Regions from separate parts of the Paeniglutamicibacter cryotolerans genome, predicted to be linked through region 1. Evidence: riboswitches for the same ligand, from Rfam matches in the RefSeq annotation. Region 1 holds a riboswitch; each other region holds the start of a gene.
The links. Region 1 has a riboswitch for S-adenosylmethionine ahead of E9229_RS08310 (hypothetical protein). Riboswitches for the same ligand answer to the same signal wherever they lie in the genome.
Positions count from the first base shown of each region.

Region 2: another riboswitch for S-adenosylmethionine. It lies ahead of E9229_RS05150 (flavin reductase family protein); the one in region 1 lies ahead of E9229_RS08310 (hypothetical protein).
Region 3: another riboswitch for S-adenosylmethionine. It lies ahead of E9229_RS06590 (acyl-CoA dehydrogenase family protein); the one in region 1 lies ahead of E9229_RS08310 (hypothetical protein).

Region 1 covers NZ_JACHVS010000001.1:1,762,716-1,768,100, reverse strand. Annotated here, with positions in the region: gene E9229_RS08320 (siderophore-interacting protein) at 1-799, opposite strand, end outside; gene E9229_RS08315 (histidine phosphatase family protein) at 916-1,521, opposite strand; SAM riboswitch class IV at 1,565-1,680, shown strand; gene E9229_RS08310 (hypothetical protein) at 1,694-2,149, shown strand; gene E9229_RS08305 (acyl-CoA thioesterase) at 2,119-2,586, opposite strand; gene E9229_RS08300 (App1 family protein) at 2,587-3,666, opposite strand; gene E9229_RS08295 (pyridoxamine 5'-phosphate oxidase family protein) at 3,752-4,195, shown strand; gene E9229_RS08290 (HNH endonuclease) at 4,349-5,385, opposite strand, start outside.
Region 2 covers NZ_JACHVS010000001.1:1,072,983-1,078,367, forward strand. Annotated here, with positions in the region: gene dnaB (replicative DNA helicase) at 32-1,405, opposite strand; gene E9229_RS05145 (DUF1801 domain-containing protein) at 1,914-2,336, shown strand; gene E9229_RS05150 (flavin reductase family protein) at 3,215-3,724, opposite strand; SAM riboswitch class IV at 3,788-3,899, opposite strand; gene rplI (50S ribosomal protein L9) at 4,064-4,516, opposite strand; gene rpsR (30S ribosomal protein S18) at 4,532-4,771, opposite strand; gene E9229_RS05165 (single-stranded DNA-binding protein) at 4,834-5,385, opposite strand, start outside.
Region 3 covers NZ_JACHVS010000001.1:1,380,466-1,385,850, forward strand. Annotated here, with positions in the region: gene fmdA (formamidase) at 1-498, opposite strand, end outside; gene E9229_RS06580 (FmdB family zinc ribbon protein) at 546-836, opposite strand; gene E9229_RS06585 (AmiS/UreI family transporter) at 911-1,540, opposite strand; SAM riboswitch class I at 1,747-1,843, shown strand; gene E9229_RS06590 (acyl-CoA dehydrogenase family protein) at 2,013-3,188, shown strand; gene E9229_RS06595 (LLM class flavin-dependent oxidoreductase) at 3,306-4,709, shown strand; gene E9229_RS06600 (CoA-binding protein) at 4,757-5,185, shown strand; gene E9229_RS06605 (ISL3 family transposase) at 5,314-5,385, opposite strand, start outside.

The sequences.
Region 1 (5,385 bases):
CGGCCTGGAACGTCTCCTCGGCCCGGCCGAAGGCCCAGTAGGCGGAGAGCGATAGTTCCCGACGATCCACTTGGCGGTCCTCGGTGAAGTAGCCGCGCAGCGACTTCATGACCTCGCGTTCCCCATGGACGAAGACCTTGACGTTTCCTTCCAGCCAATCCCCGGAGCGGATTTCGTCAGCGAGCATCGTGCAATCCGGGGTAAACGGCCCACCTCGGTGGATCCACTGCACAGATACCCCGGCGGGGGCGCCCAGCTCGATCTCGTCGCCGGGCCCCGAAACTTCAATATAGACGCGACCGATCGTCTCGGGTGCCATTGCCTCGATCGCCTCGGCGATGGCGGGAATGGCAGTGTCATCGCCCGCGAGCAGGTGCCAGTCGTAGGACGGGTCCGGCGTGTACATCCCCCCGGGACCGGAGAAACAGAGCAGGTCGCCCAGCTCGGCATTCTGAGCCCACGGACCCGCTATTCCCTGATCCCCGTGCACCACGAAGTCGATCTGCAGCGTTCCAGCCTCCGGATCGACGTGGCGCAACGTATAGGTACGGCGCACTGGGAAGTCCTCCGGAGCCAGCTGCTCGCGAAGCGCATCAAGGTCAAAGGGCGGAACGAGCCCGAGCTCGGGCTTCGCGAAAAGGATCTTGACGTAGCGGTCAGTCGCTGGCTTGTCCCGGAGGTCAGCGAATCCCGGACCACCGAAGGTCAACCGCACCATGTGCTCGCTGAGTTGTTCCCGGGCCAAGACCTCGAGGACCACCTGCGGACGCACGGCCTTGGCCGTTGTTCCAACACTCACGAATGCACGCTCTTTCACTCGGGTGCCACACTGCATTAGGCCACATGGCGATGCCTTAATCCAAGCCGATGCAAGCAGTCGATGCAAACCCGTGAAGCACACAACCGTTGGGGATGTCAGTCCAGCTTGGTTCCGTCCCAGCTGCTCACGACCCAGCCCTTGGACATCGAACCCTCCAGCGCAAGCACCCCGGCGTTGGACAGGGGCGCGGTCCGGATGAAATCCAGCGAGACGTTGCTCGCCATGGCCCGGGTCCAGACCATGAGCATGGCACCGTGACTGACCACGGTGGCCGCGCCCGGATCCTGGGCCTCCAATTCCTCGATCACCGAGGTGAACCGCCGGAGAGCCGCACTGCCTGATTCCCCACCCGGCAGGCGGGCCGCAAGATCCCCGGTGAGCCAACGCATGAACACCGAGTAATAAGCGAGCAGCGATTCCTTGTCGTTACGCATTTCCAGCTCCCCCGCCGCCAGCTCGCGCAACCCGTCACGCTCATTGAGCGCCAGCTTCCTAGTAGTTGCCAGCGGCTCGGCAGTCATCCGGGCCCGGATCAGCGGTGAGGCATAGAGCGAGCCGACCTCCTCGTTCTCCAGCCGATTCACCAGGCCGGCGGCCTGAAGCAGCCCCGTCTCGTCCAACGGTGCCCCCGGCGCCGCAGTATCCAACGCTCCCATGACATTGGAGGGCGTCTGTCCGTGCCTGATCATCAGCAGCTTCATGCCCCATGCTAATCACATTCCGATTTCAGTTAGACTGGTACTGCTTCACGACAAGCGATCATGAACGGGCTCCGACCCGATCGCAGGCCAACCCCACGACTCACGGGTGGCTCGGATGACGAAGCGGCCCGGCGCAAACGCGCCGCGCAAGAGCGATCCGAAAGGACCGGCAATGACCACCGGACACACACTTCCCCACCTTGCCACTCCCTGCGTTTCCTTCGATCCCGGGCACGGGATCAGCCCGGAACGGTTGAGCACTGCCCGGGCCGATGCCGCAGCATGGAAGCTCGCGTTCGTTTCCTGCGGGACTCCGGTAGAACCCATCAACATTCGCACTACCCAGGGTTCCAGCCATTACACGGTCCACGACCCGTTGCCATTGATCGAACTCATCCGGGTCACTGGCGGACTACCCGGCAAGGTCACCTGGAATCCGGAAGCGGGCATCCTCGGCGTCCTGAATAATCCACGGATCCGCGCTGGCTACAGGTACTTCAGCATGACTGCCAGCACCCTGAATTCCTGCACATTGGATCACGAACCGGAGCTGGCCGCCGATTTCGCGTCGGTCATAGGGGCTTTTGGACTGCCCTACTACGAGCGGAACACCGGCTCTTCGGCATAGCGGGCCAGTTCGGCGCGATGCTCGGGGCTCAGCCGCAAGAGCCGCTGGTCGGCAACGGAGAAGAAGGCAAGTGTCGTGGCCGCCTTCACGCAGATACCGCCGTCTACCGGGTCGTGGAATTCATAGCAGATGTCGAAGCTGGCCGGTTTCATCGCGCCAATCCACACATCGACCTGAGCCGGGACATTGCGGTAGTCAAGCGGCTTGAGGTAACGCACGCGGTGCTCGACGACTAGGATCTGGGTACCATCGGGGACAGTGGAAAACAGGTCGACCATCGGATCCATACCCGGCTTACCGGTCCCGCCCGGGACTCCGAAACCGGCAATGCGGGCCTCTTCCATCATCCGCACGAGGTTCACGTTGTTGATGTGCCCATAGGCGTCCATGTCTCCCCAGCGCATGGGTACGGCAACGCGGATCCGTTGGCCTTCCATTTAGTCCGCCCCTATCGTTGTTTCGTTTTCGATGATCCCCAGGCGTTCGAGCTGGGCAGCGATACGCGAGCCATCGGGCTCATAGACCCACGGAACACCGGGGGTCGAATTCAGCAGGCCCAGGGTACGGCCACCGGCAAGCACCGCCTCCGACGGGGTCAGCTGCCGGATCACGATGGCCAGCACATGCCCGGGGTAACGTCGCGCGAACTCGGCATACAAAACGGGATCGTGTTGCCCGTCATCACCGATCAGCAACCATTTAATGCCGGGGAACTCGACGGCTAAACGCCGCAGCTGATCTGCCTTGTGCTGCATGCCGGAGCGGAACCAGCGAACCTCCGTCGGACCCCAGTCGGTCAACAGCAGAGCGCCTTCTGGATACAGGTTGCGCGAGAGGAATCGGGTGAGCGTCTGGGCAACATTCCAGGCCCCGGTGGAAAGGTAGAGCGTTGGCGCTCCGGGACGCGAACGCATCACCCGTTCCATCATCACAGCCATGCCGGGGGTGGCCACACGGGCATGCTCGGAGAGCACGAAGGAATTCCAGGCGGCAAGAAGCGGGCGCGGCAGTGCAGTGACAACCACAGTGTCATCCACGTCGGAGAGCATGCCGAAGTCGGCATGTGAATCGACCATGAAAACCTGGGACGTCACGGGCGCCGACCCCTCGGTGGACAGCGTCACTCGATGCCACCCCGGGGAAAGACTTGCTGCGACGCGGACATCGAGCACTCCTCCACGATCCGCAGCAACGTCATAGCGGCTCCCGCCCACTTCCACGCGGACCTTGCCGCCGGCGACCGGCGGGGAGATGAAGTTGCGCCACCCCCGCACCCCGTCGGCAATGACCTTCGCCCTGTGCTGGCCGTCTTCAAAGACACCGGGACGTGCCATGACCACCCGGGAGAAGATGCGAATCCAACCATCCGCTTCCGAGCTCAGTCCATAACCCTTATAGGGCAGGATGGTGGCGACCCACCCGCGTTCGCGCGCGCGGCGCTCACGATGGGCGTGCCAGGCATCTTCGACCCGCGCAGCAAAATGCCGCGCCCGACGCACTGTGTAATCTACTGGCATGCGCCCAGTCTTTCACGTGGATACCCCACAGAAGGATTCACGACTCCCATTGGCAGTTCTCTACGTCATGTAGAACAATAGGTAAATGATGATCGAACACGACACTGACCAGCCAGTCCTCGTCTTAACCAACGAGCAGTCCTGGAAGCTTCTGGAGCACACGGCACACGGCAGACTTGCCACCTCGGCAGCCGGCAGCATCGATATCTTCCCAGTGAACTACGCGGCCGCTAACGGCTTCCTCTACCTGCGCACCACCCCGGGCAAAAAGCTCGCTGCCATGACAGTGAACCCACAGGTGGCATTCGAGGCAGACGGCATCCTTTCCGACGAGGCATGGTCGGTGGTGGTGCACGGCACAGCCGAGGTGCTGCAGCTCGAAGCCGATATCGAGGCAGCCCGCGCCTCCGGCGTGACACCATGGATCCCCACCACGAAGGAATCCTGGGTCCGCATTACCCCGGCAGACATTTCCGGCCGCCACTTCCGTCTTGGCCCTCAGCCTGAACTTTTGGATGCCACTAACTAATCACTCTTCACAGGGCCCCTATGTTGTCGAAGACCGTGTGCGTCCACGTGGATTTCCAGCAGCAGACATAAAAGACGGCTTCACCCCTGCTTCTCTTGGGAAGCAGGGGTGAAGCCATGCATGCCGGATTGCGGTGATCCCATTGGGGTGATGTCATATGCCGGGCGGAGGCGGCGCGGTGGAGCGGTAAGTCGCTCCGGTCGGGGTGGTCGTTTCCACCGCATGCCTCGCCCCGGGCACGGTGATGGTGGACCAGCCGGGGGTTTCCTTGGTCAAGTTGCACGCCTTGCAACAGCCCTGGCCGTTGGCCTGGGTGGTCAGCCCGCCCAGGGCCCAGCCGAACACGTGGTCGATGTCCCGGATCCTTGCGTTGCAGCCCGGGGTGCGGCAGCACCTGTCCCGGGCCGTGATGAAGCGGGCGAGCCCGGCCGGGAAGAGCCGGCGCCTGGAATCCATTCCGATCAGTTCTCCTGCATGCGGAGCGGTGTAGAGGCGCCGGATCCATCGTTCTGCAACCGCTTCCCCGTTGACGGCGTCGGGTCCATGAATCATGGCCCGGGCCCAGTCCGCGGGGACCGTCCCGTATCCGGTGAGATGCGCCGGTTCCCGACTGCCGCGAAAGAGCGTTCGTTCGCTCATGACCAGGTTGATCTCCACCCGCGGGACAGTGGTGCGGGTGCCGGTGAGCAGAGAGCAGAACTCGTCGGTGCGCAACTGGATACGGGTGCGGCCCTGGGCAGCGCCCGTGGCGGTGAGGGAATCGGCCAGATCGTCCAGGACCTGGTTGATCAGCAGTCCCGCCTCCACTGGAATCATCCCGGTGACCTTCATCATCGCATCAGGTGCCGGGTAGATGGCCAGGTGGCGCTGACCTCGGGCGGTTTCGGCCCGTGCGAGCGGGTCGCGGGGGTCCAGTTCCTGTGCCAGCGCCCGTACCCGGTTGCCCAGGGCCTTGACGCCTTCGCCAGTGAACAGCCCCGGGTCCTCGTTGAGTCGCTCATCGGCTCGGGTTCGGGCCGCTGGAGTGAGCTTGCGGAGGTGGTGGGCGATGACCATGGCCTGCTCCTCGGTGATGCTCCCCTGGGTGAAGCGGTCCATGGTGGAAGGCAGGTCATCGGTGAGGATGCGCGAGCACTTGAGGTGTCTGCGCCCTTCGGCCGGTGCCTCGTGGCGGGCCAAGGCGATTTCGG
Region 2 (5,385 bases), 690 kb from region 1:
AGGTGGTGCCCCCGGGAAGGTTTCCGACAAGCTACATTCCGGAGTCCTGCGCCATGTTGTTGAACCGCGAGTAGTGGCCCTGGAAGGCGAGCACCATGGTCTTGGTCGGGCCGTTACGGTGTTTGGCGACGATCACGTCGGCCTCGCCGGCACGGGGCGATTCCTTGTCGTAGATGTCCTCGCGGTGCAGAAGGATGACCATATCCGCGTCCTGCTCGATGGAACCGGATTCACGCAGGTCAGAGATCATTGGTTTCTTGTCGGTCCGCTGTTCGGAGCCACGGTTCAGCTGCGAGAGGGCGATGACCGGAACGTCGAGTTCCTTGGCCATCAGCTTCAGCGCACGCGAGAACTCAGAGACTTCCTGCTGTCGGGATTCCACACGCTTACCGGAGCTCATCAGCTGGAGGTAGTCCAGGATGATGAGCTTGAGGTCGTGCTTCTGCTTCAGCCGGCGGCATTTGGCTCGGATTTCCATCAGCGACATGTTCGGGGAATCGTCGATGAAAAACGGGGCGTCATTCAACCGGCCCATGGTGGTGGCGATCTTGCCCCACTGCTCGTCCTTGATCGTCCCCTTACGCAGGTCCTGCAGGCCGATGCTGGCCTCAGCGGACAGCAGACGCATCGCGATCTCGTTACGTCCCATTTCCAGGGAGAAGAAGACAGTAGTCATATTGTTCTTAATGGCCGCCGACCGAGCAAAATCCAGTGCGAAAGTGGATTTGCCGACGGCTGGTCTCGCGGCAATGACGATCATCTGCCCGCCGTGCAGACCCTGGGTCAGTTCATCGAATTCATAGAATCCGGTGGGTACGCCGGTCAGGCCGGTGCCCTTGCTGCCAGCCGACTCGATCTCATCGACGGTACCTTCGATGATGTCGCGCAGCGGCACATAATCCTCGGCGGTGCGCTTCTCGGCGACCTTGTAGATCTCCGCCTGCGCCTCGTTGACGATGTCATCAACCTCGCCGTCATGCGAATAGCCGAGCTGGACAATCTTGGTCCCGGCCTCCACTAGGCGGCGCAGTACGGCGCGCTCGCGCACGATTTCGGCATAGAAACCTGCGTTGGCCGCGGTGGGTACCGACTGGATCAGCGTGTGCAGGTAGGCGGGTCCGCCGATGCGGGTGATTTCACCGCGCTTGGTCAGCAGGTCGGACACCGTGACCGCATCGGCTGGCTCGCCGCGACCATAGAGGTCGATGATTGCTTCGTAAATGGCCTCGTGTGCCGGACGGTAGAAGTCGGGCCCGCGGAGCACCTCGACACAGTCGGCGATGGCATCCTTGGACAGCATCATGCCGCCCAAGACGCTCTGTTCGGCGACGAGATCCTGCGGGGGCGTGCGTCCATATTCGATTTCCCTGGACTCGGATGCAGAATCTGTGTGCGTTAGCGACACGGTACTTCCCTTCAAGCTTCGCGGGTTCCCTGAACTCCGCAATGTCCTTCAAGTGTCTCAGGTTCATCCGACAGCTGGGGCGGTTTCCCCACAGCCTGCGCCACCGGCAGAGCCCTGTGGAAATAGGTAGGGAACGTTGCCACCATAGACCCCTTTTCTGGCAATCCCAACAGAGTTATGCACAGGGGGTGTGCATAACCTGTGCGTGAGGCGGCGTGTCGTGTGTACAGCCTGGGGAGAACCCTGTGGATTACCAACTTTTTTTATCGAATAAAGTCTTCTGACTAGGTGTTGTATGTATTTTAGGCTGTGGGTAAGAAATACTTTCCCCGACCGTCATGCCACGCTCTTTATCCGAGAACCGTCGAGAATCCAGCTTTTCTGTCAGATTAATTACACTCTTTCCACGCTTACCCACAACTTATCCACAGACACGCCCGACGCGAGCCGCTTTAGCGTGCCCCGCCGGCCTTGCCGAGCCAACTCGGACGCTAGGATACTTCCCTGCATGCCCACCACCAAGACGCTTCCCACGCCCGTGGACCCCCATGAATTCATTGCCGGGGTCGCCCACCCGCAACGCCGGGCAGACGCCCTCGTCCTCATGGAAATGATGGAATCGGTGACCGGGCATCCGGGAACCATGTGGGGCCCGAGCATCATCGGGTCCGATAGCTACCACTATCGCTATGACAGCGGGCATGAGGGCGACGCCGCGATGATCGGTTTTTCCCCGCGGGCCTCGAGCCTCTCGCTCTACGGTCTGACCAATGCGCCACGGGCGCCCGAGCTGCTCGAGAAACTGGGCAAGAGCCGACGCGGGGCCTCCTGCCTGTACGTGAACAAACTCGCCGATGTCGATATTGACGCCCTACGCAAGCTGATGGAACACGGATATCAACACATGAAAAAGGAGCATGGCTCCACGTAAGGGGACGTCTCGTCTCGTAGTTCCCCAGAGGATGAACGCCCGACACGCGCCTTGGGTGTCAGTCATGTTGCGCCTGGCCGCTGCAGAGATGGCGCCAACGTAGTCCTCGCTGCCTTTCTTGCCTTCATTAACCTGAGCCTCCCAGCCGGAGTGCCGGGCGTTGAACCGACTCCCAGCTCAAGGCCGCTACCCGCTGGACAAACGCATTCGCGGTCGTGGCCGTCTGGGCATAGTCGACGTCCGCACGATGGCACCGCCTATGGTGTGGCCAGCAACCGGTCCGGTTAAGGGCCCGACAGCACCTTCGCGCCGCCGCTCTCCCAACTAATTCATGCCCAGGGCCACCTTCACGCTGCAACGTGGCATTCCAGATGCGGCCAACTCGAATGAACTCCACTCCGATCACCTCTCCAGGAGCGTCGCCAAGTGCCGTTTCCCCTGATCCTTCAGGCCTCTTCAAAGATTCCCGGCCACCCTTCGGCGTCCCGATCCCTGGCGAGACGCCAGATGCCGGGTCCGGCGTGGAGATCGGCACGGCGGACTGCGTGGAATCTGTCGCGCTGGCCTGCGGCGGAGACCCGGCGTTGCATCTGGCAAGCAAGAAACCGCTGCCTGCCGCAAAAACTACGGCCCACGACGGCCCCGGGGAACGGGATCGCATCGATGACGCTCCATCGCCCCCCCTCTCGCTTCTGACGGCATGCATCTGCCCCCGTGACACGAACTGAAGTTTCCGTCACGCTACTCCAGAAGAATCCTTGATGACCATGGCACACGCCACAGGGGGCCGTTCAGTCCAAGGTGCCCAGCTCATGCTTGGTCAGAGGATTGCGGAGGGCCGAGCGGTCGATGGACGCGGGGAAGGGCGTTAGCCGCCGCTAGGAGGCCAGGGCCTGCGCTTCCAAACGGCGGAACGCCGAGCCGTGGAAGACCAGTGGGTCGTTGGCCTCCTCCAGCGTGGAGAATCCATGCACCCGCAGCAGCACCACCTGGTGGTCACCGGCCGGGACCTCCTGCTCCACCGAGCAGTCCAGCCACAGGCTGGCGTCCTGCAGGAACAGGGAGCCTTCGTCCGTCGAGTCCAGACGCAGGTCGGCAAAGCGGTCCCCGGCCTTGGAGGCGATCTGGCGGCATGCCAGGTCGTGTCCCGCACCCAGGATCGAGACCCCGATACGGCCAGCCTGACGCACGACCGGCCAGGTCTTGGACGTATTCTGCACCGCGAACATCACCAGCGGTGGATCCATGGAGACGCCGACGGTAAAGGTCGAGGCGATGATGCCTTGCGGTTCTCCATCGATGATGGCGCAGAGCGCGGCAACGCCCGAGGGGTGCTGGGAGAAGGCGTGTCGCAGGGATTCCTGGTCGAGTTCCCGGTTCAGGGACATGGGCGTTTCCTTGTCAGTCGGCCCACCGGATGGAGGGTGCCGAACATGGCCACCCCTTACGGCGTGCGGTACTTGCCGCCGGTTTTCCGGGGGCCGAATCCTCACCTGGAGCACCCCACTACCGTGAGAGGGTTGCCGGCCAACAAGCCAGGGCTGTTCGTTGACGCTCTTGATTCACTACCCACGGTAGGAGAGCCGGCCCACATCAGTCAAAGGCTGTGGCGCATTGTGTCCTCACGCTTCGATCTGCTGGCTTCCCGTTAAAAAAGCGAGACCCCGCAAAAATGCGGGGTCTCACCGGTCTCGGCCGCAAGCGGTCGGGGCCATCGTGCCCAAATACTACTTGGCGGCGACGATCTGCAGGTTGAGGGTCGCAGCGACGTTCTCGTGCAGGCGAACGGTAGCGGTGTAGCTGCCGATCGACTTGATGTGGTCGTTGATCTCGACCTTGCGCTTGTCGACGTTTCCGAGGCCAGCGGCCTCGAATGCCTTCGCGATGTCTTCGGTCTTTACAGTGCCGAAGAGGCGGCCGGTTGCGCCGGCCTTGACGGCGATCTTAACCGACTTGGAGGACAGCGAAGCAGCAAGTGCCTGAGCATCTTCCAGGGAAGCAACGGCCTGAGCTGCACGTGCTGCCTTGATCGACTCCACCTGCTTCTCACCACCCTTGCTCCAGGTGATTGCGAAACCGCGCGGCAGAAGGAAGTTACGTGAGTAACCGTTCTTCACCTCGACGATGTCGCCTGCGGCACCAAGGCCGGTGACTTCGTGGGTCAGAATGAGCTTTGCCATGTTGTTTACCTTCCCTTAGCCGCGGCCAGCGCCGGAGTAAGGAAGCAGAGCAACCTCACGCGCGTTCTTGATGGCCTGTGCAATCTTGCGCTGTTCCTGAACGGAGACACCGGTGACGCGACGGGCACGGATCTTTCCGCGGTCAGAGATGAACTTGCGCAGCAATGCTACGTCCTTGTAGTCGATGACGGTAACGTCAGCGGCCTTCAAGGGGTTGGACTTTGGTTTGGGCTTACGGAGTTCAGCCTTAGCCATCGTGGAGCTCCTTTATCTTGTGGAGCCCGCAGAGGAACTCTGCGGGATGGTGAATATTTTGGTTAGAAGGGCGGTTCGTCGGAACCGGGGTTGCTGCCCCATCCGCCGTTGTTTCCTCCGGCAGGAGCACCCCAGGGATCGGCTGCAGGCGCATTCCAGTTGCCACCGCCGGATCCGCCGGCGTTGCCGCCACCGAAACCAGGGTTGCCGCCGGCGTTGCCGCCACCGAACCCGCCAGCGTTGCCGCCGGCATTTCCGCCGCCGAAGCCTCCGCCGCCACCGCCGGAGCGCTGGGTGCGGGTGACCTTGGCAGATGCGTACCGCAGCGACGGGCCGATTTCATCGACCTCTAGCTCGGTAACGGTACGCTTTTCGCCTTCTTTTGTTTCGTATGAACGCGACTTGAGGCGACCCTGGGCAACGACTCGCATGCCCTTGGTCAACGTCTCAGCGACGTTTTCGGCAGCCTCGCGCCACACCGATGCACGGAGGAACAGCGTGTCGCCGTCCTTCCACTCATTGGACTGGCGGTCGAAGGTCCGCGGGGTCGAAGCAATGGTGAAGTTCGCCACTGCCGACCCGGACGGGGTGAAACGTAGTTCTGGGTCACCGGT
Region 3 (5,385 bases), 380 kb from region 1:
GGTGCCCATCAAACCCGGGTGGATGAGGCCCTCGAACCTGACCTCCGGCACGTGCCGCGAGGTCGCGACCTGCCCGGTGAAGTCCCAGATGGCCTTGTAGGCGTCGGGGAACTGGTCGACCAGGAAGCTGCCACCGTTGTTCTTGGAGAAGATGCCGGTGTAGCCCCACCCCTGCCCGGCCAGCGGACCCGAATCCTCTTGCGGGATCGGACCCACATCGAGGATGTCCACTACCAGCAGGTCACCGGGCTTGGCGCCCTCGACGCGGAACGGTCCGGAGAGCTTGTGGACCGTCAGCAGCGGGGCGTCGAGGATGTCCTGGGCGGAGTCGTCGTTGACGATGGCCCCGTCAAACCATTCCCGGCAGTCGACGCGGAACGAATCGCCGGGTTTGACGGTGGCCACCGGCGGGATCTCCGGGTGCCACCGGTTGTGTCCGAGCTTCTCCTGGTCTTCGAACTTCTTGCCTGAATCGAGCGGAAAAAGTACTTCTGGCATGGTATTTCTCCTTAAGTGAACTCGTACTGGTTTTTGTTCTTCGGGCCCTAGGGCCGCGGAAGTTTCTGATGCAGCGGATTGGAGGTGTACCGGGCGGGTGCCTTCATGCCGCTGGAGGGGAGCCTGTTCGAGACCACCTCGGGTTCGTGGGCGCTGCGCTTGGTCGAATCGATCAGCTTGAACTCCGCAGAACCCGCGATCGACAGCTTCGGCGCGCTGATCCTGCGTCTGGACTGCTGCCCGCAGTCGGGACAGTCCAGCGACCCGGGGGCCTGGCTCATCGAAAAGGACGCTTCGAATGCTGTGCCTTCGGGGCAGCGGAATTCGTACAACGGCATGGAGGGCACTCCTGATGTGGGCGCGGACAAATGGTGGAAGGAAACTCGAATGGGTCGAAAGACTGAACGCCCGGTCAGCCGGCCTGGGTCATCGCTGCGGGAGCCGGCGCGTTAAGCGCCGCACGCCGACCCATGACGAAGGCGAAGATCAGGGCCAGCAGGCTCGCGGCGGCCATCCACAAGGCATTGGCCGTGGTGGATTTGAACGCGCCGGAGATCAACAGCAATGCCGGAATCGTGGCGGTGATGTGGGCGACTATCAGGGTGAACCAGCCGGTGGTGATGGCCAGGCTTTCCATATTCAAGCCCAGCAGCAGGAAGAACATGAACCAGAGAACCGCCCAGGTGTACCACATCACGGCGGAAACGGGGTCATCAAAGTGCACCAGCAGGACGCTGCCGATCACTATGGCGCAGACTGCCACGAACAGCGAGAACCAGCCCAGGCCTTCGCCGGGAAGTGAGCACAGCTGATTGAGGCCCACGTACAGGTAGGTGAAGCCAAAGAGGTAAAGCCCCGCTGCGCCAAAGATAATGGCCGGGTCTCCGTTGGCTTGGGAAATGATGATGGTGGGGAAGACCGTCTGCATGGCACCGACGAACAGGTTCATGATCGCGGCTGATTTTCCGGGAACCTTCCCGATGAGCATGAGGCCGTTGATGAAGAGAACGGCGCCAACGTATAGCAATCCGACATTACTCAAGTGAACATCCTTCAAACGCTTATATGGGTTGAGGGGTGGTGCGCCGGCGGACAAGGGAAGATGTCTCTGACCGGATCAATCACTGGCTTCCCATCAAGCTATCCTCAACACTCGGAGAACGTCAATGGGTGCGCGGGAAACGAAAACGACGAAAAAAGACGCGGGACATTCGCCATCGACAGGCCTAAGCGTGTAGACAGGTGTCATTACCATCCAGAGCGGCCGAGAGATCTGGCTCGATGACGCCGCAGCAACCCCAGCCCATTCAATGGGCGGAAGGTGCTCACGCCAGACCGATGGAGAGTGGACCATGGCCCTGGCGCCTGAAACAGTACGTGTACCAGCCGAAATCAATCTCGGGACCTTCGGAGCAGTGGACCTGGACGACCTTGGCGATGCGGTTCCGGCGCGGCACCTGATTAAACTCACCCCGGGCGTTCCCACCGGTTCGCATTACGACGAACTGGCGGCGATCTTCCGCCCGGTCTTCGCCCGCATTGCCGAAGGGGCGCGGGAGCGAGACTCTACCCGGACCCTTCCCTTCGAACAGGTGGGATGGCTGAACAAGGCCCGTTTCGGAGCACTGCGGGTTCCGGCCTCCCGGGGTGGCCACGGCGCCTCGCTGTCCGATGCGTTCCGGCTGCTGATTGAATTGGCCGATGCGGATTCGCAGGTCGCCCACCTGTGGCGCTCGCATATCGGCTTCGCCGAAACGGTGCTGCTGCTGCCCGACGACGAGCTGCGGGATACGTGGTTCGGGCGTTTCGCCGACGGACACATCGTCGGCAATGCCTACACCGAACGCGGCGGAAACACGCTGGGGACCCTCTCAACGAGGCTGGTTTCAGCCGGCGGCCGCTGGCGGGTCACCGGTGAGAAGTACTACTGCACCGGCACCATCTACGCCGATTGGGTGGCGGTTGCGGCCTCCCGCGAGGATGTCCCGGGCCGGCACATCGCCGTAGTGTCGACCCAACATTCCGGGGTGCGGATTTACGATGACTGGGATGGCTTCGGCCAGCAGCTCACCGGCACCGGGACCACGTCCTTCGATGCCGTTCCGGTGGACTCGCTGCTGCCGCAGGACGCAGACGGGGCCCACCCCGAATCCGCGATCTACCAGTTGGTGCTGCTTGCCGTGCAGGCCGGCATCACCCGGGCGGTGCTGCGCGATGCCCGCGAGCAGGTGCAGGTGCGCACCCGCTCCTTCAGCACCGGAAGCGGTGTGGTGCCGCGGCACGATGCCCAGGTGCTGCAGCTCATCGGTGAGATATCTGCCTCCGCTTTCGCCGTGGACGCCACGGTGCTGGCCGCCGTGGCCGAACTCGAATCGGTGCTCGCGGACGAGGCGCTGAACGCGGCCGAGCGTTTTGCCGTCGCCGAGCTCTCGGCCAACCGCGCCCAGACGGCGATCCAGCCGCTGGTCCTGGGCGCCGCATCGAAGCTTTTTGACGGGTTGGGGGCATCGGCCACATCAAGCGCCTGCAACCTGGACCGGCACTGGCGCAATGCCCGAACCGTGGCGACGCACAACCCGGCCATCTACAAGGCGCGCATCGTCGGGGACTACGAGGTCAACGGCACGGCTCCACGCAAGCTGAATTCGGTCGGCAATGCCGGCGCCCGCCACACTTCCACCCGGTTCTGAGCGGGCTCAACCCACCGCACCCACCATCCACCTCGCCATCGGCCCCGCACATCGCGCACGGCGGTCGATCCGCCCAGCCCGGGAATCATTGCCGGGAGCGGAAACCAAAGGAGAACCATGAGCAATTCACCGGCACGCCGACATATCCGCTTCAACGCCTTCGACATGAACTGCGTCGGCCACCAGTCACCCGGGCTGTGGCGCCACCCGCAAGACCGCTCGGCAGACTACACCGACTTGCATTACTGGGCCGACCTGGCCCAGACCCTTGAACGTGGACTGTTCGACGGGATCTTCATCGCCGACGTGCTGGGCAGCTACGACGTGTATGGCGGATCAGCCGCGGCAGCGCTGCGCCAGGGCACCCAGACCCCGGTCAACGATCCCTTCTTGCTGGTCTCCGCGATGGCCCTGGTCACCGAGAACCTGGGCTTCGGGGTCACCGCCGGGACCGCGTATGAGCACCCGTACCCGTTTGCCCGCCGGTTGGCGACACTTGACCATCTGACCCGCGGCCGGGTGGGCTGGAACGTCGTCACCGGGTACCTGCCCTCGGCGGCGCGCAATATGGGCAACGACGACCTGCTCGAGCACGATGAACGCTACGACCACGCGGATGAGTACCTCGAAGTCGTCTACAAGCTGCTTGAGGGCTCGTGGGAAGACGATGCGGTGGTGCGCGACGCGGCCACCGGAGTGTTCACCAACCCGGAAAAGGTCCACCCGATCAACCACGAAGGCAGGTATTTCAAGGTTCCCGGCATCGCCATCACCGAACCCAGCCCACAGCGCACCCCGGTGATCTACCAGGCAGGGGCATCCATGCGAGGCATTGCCTTTGCCGCCGGAAACGCCGAGGCAGTGTTCGTCGGAGCCCCGACCAAGGAAATCCTGAAGTCGACGGTGGCTAGGATCCGCGATGCGGTGCAGGCGACGGGCCGGGACCGTCACGACGTGCGCATCTACACGATGCTCACCATCATTACCGACGCGACCAGCGAATTAGCTGCGGCCAAGCACGAGGAATACCAGTCCTACGCTTCGGAGGAGGGCGCACTGGTGCTGCTCTCGGGCTGGCTGGGCATCGACCTGTCGGCCTACGGCCTGGACGACGAGATCGGTGATGTCGAATCAAACGCGATCAAGTCCGCCGTCGAGTCGTTCAGCAAGCTGCGCAGCGACGATGGAACCCCCTGGACGGTGCGGGACATCGCGGCGTGGGCGGGCATTGGCGGCATGGGACCGCGTGTTGTCGGTTCCGGGGCAGAGGTAGCGCGGGAACTCATCGCCTGGGTGGATGAGACCGATGTCGATGGCTTCAACCTGGCCTATGCCGTGACCCCGGGCAGCTTCGAGGACGTCGTTGAATTCGTGATCCCCGAGCTCCAGGCCTGCGGCGCGTACCCCACCGAATATGCCCCGGGCACGCTGCGCAACAAGTTGTTCGGACGCGGCGATAAGCTGCCCGAAACCCACCGCGGTGCGGCATTTACGACACGGAACCGGCTCGCCTCCCGGTAGCGTTCCGGGGCGCCGCCCGAACGGCTCCGGAGCTGTACCGTTGGGTCATGGACAACCACCTGCCCGGCGGCCACCTCAACGACCGGGAAACCATCAGCCGGCTGCTGACCACGCCCGCACGCTGGGCCGTGGTCGGCCTGTCGAATAACCCGCACCGGGTGGCCATCGGCGTCGCCTCCTTCCTGCAGCAATCACTGGGCATGAGCATCATCCCGGTGTCGCTCAAGGGCGATGACGTCCACGGGGAAAAGGGTTACCGGAAGCTCGCCGATGTCCCCGGACAGATCGACGTGGTCGACTGCTTTGTGAACTCGCAGAAGGTCGGCGCCGTGGTCGACGAGGCAATTGCCGTCGGTGCGCGCGCCGTCTGGCTGCAGTTGGGCGTCGTGGACGAGGCTGCAGCGGCTCGTGCCAAGGCAGCCGGGCTCGAGGTGGTCATGGACACCTGCCCGATGATCGAATACCCGCTCCTCTGACCGTATTTACCCCCTCCACCAGGGTCATCTGAAAAACCACACGTGCTAAACGTGCAACGAAGTTCATGCGTACGCTAGCCACGGCAATCAAAACAAGTTTGGCTCTCCTGACGTAAATGTGGGTGGTGTCATTTCTGGTATGGGAGCCGGGTGGTGACCGGTCCGCAGGCGAGCATGATCAGTGCCAGCGTGGCCTCCGG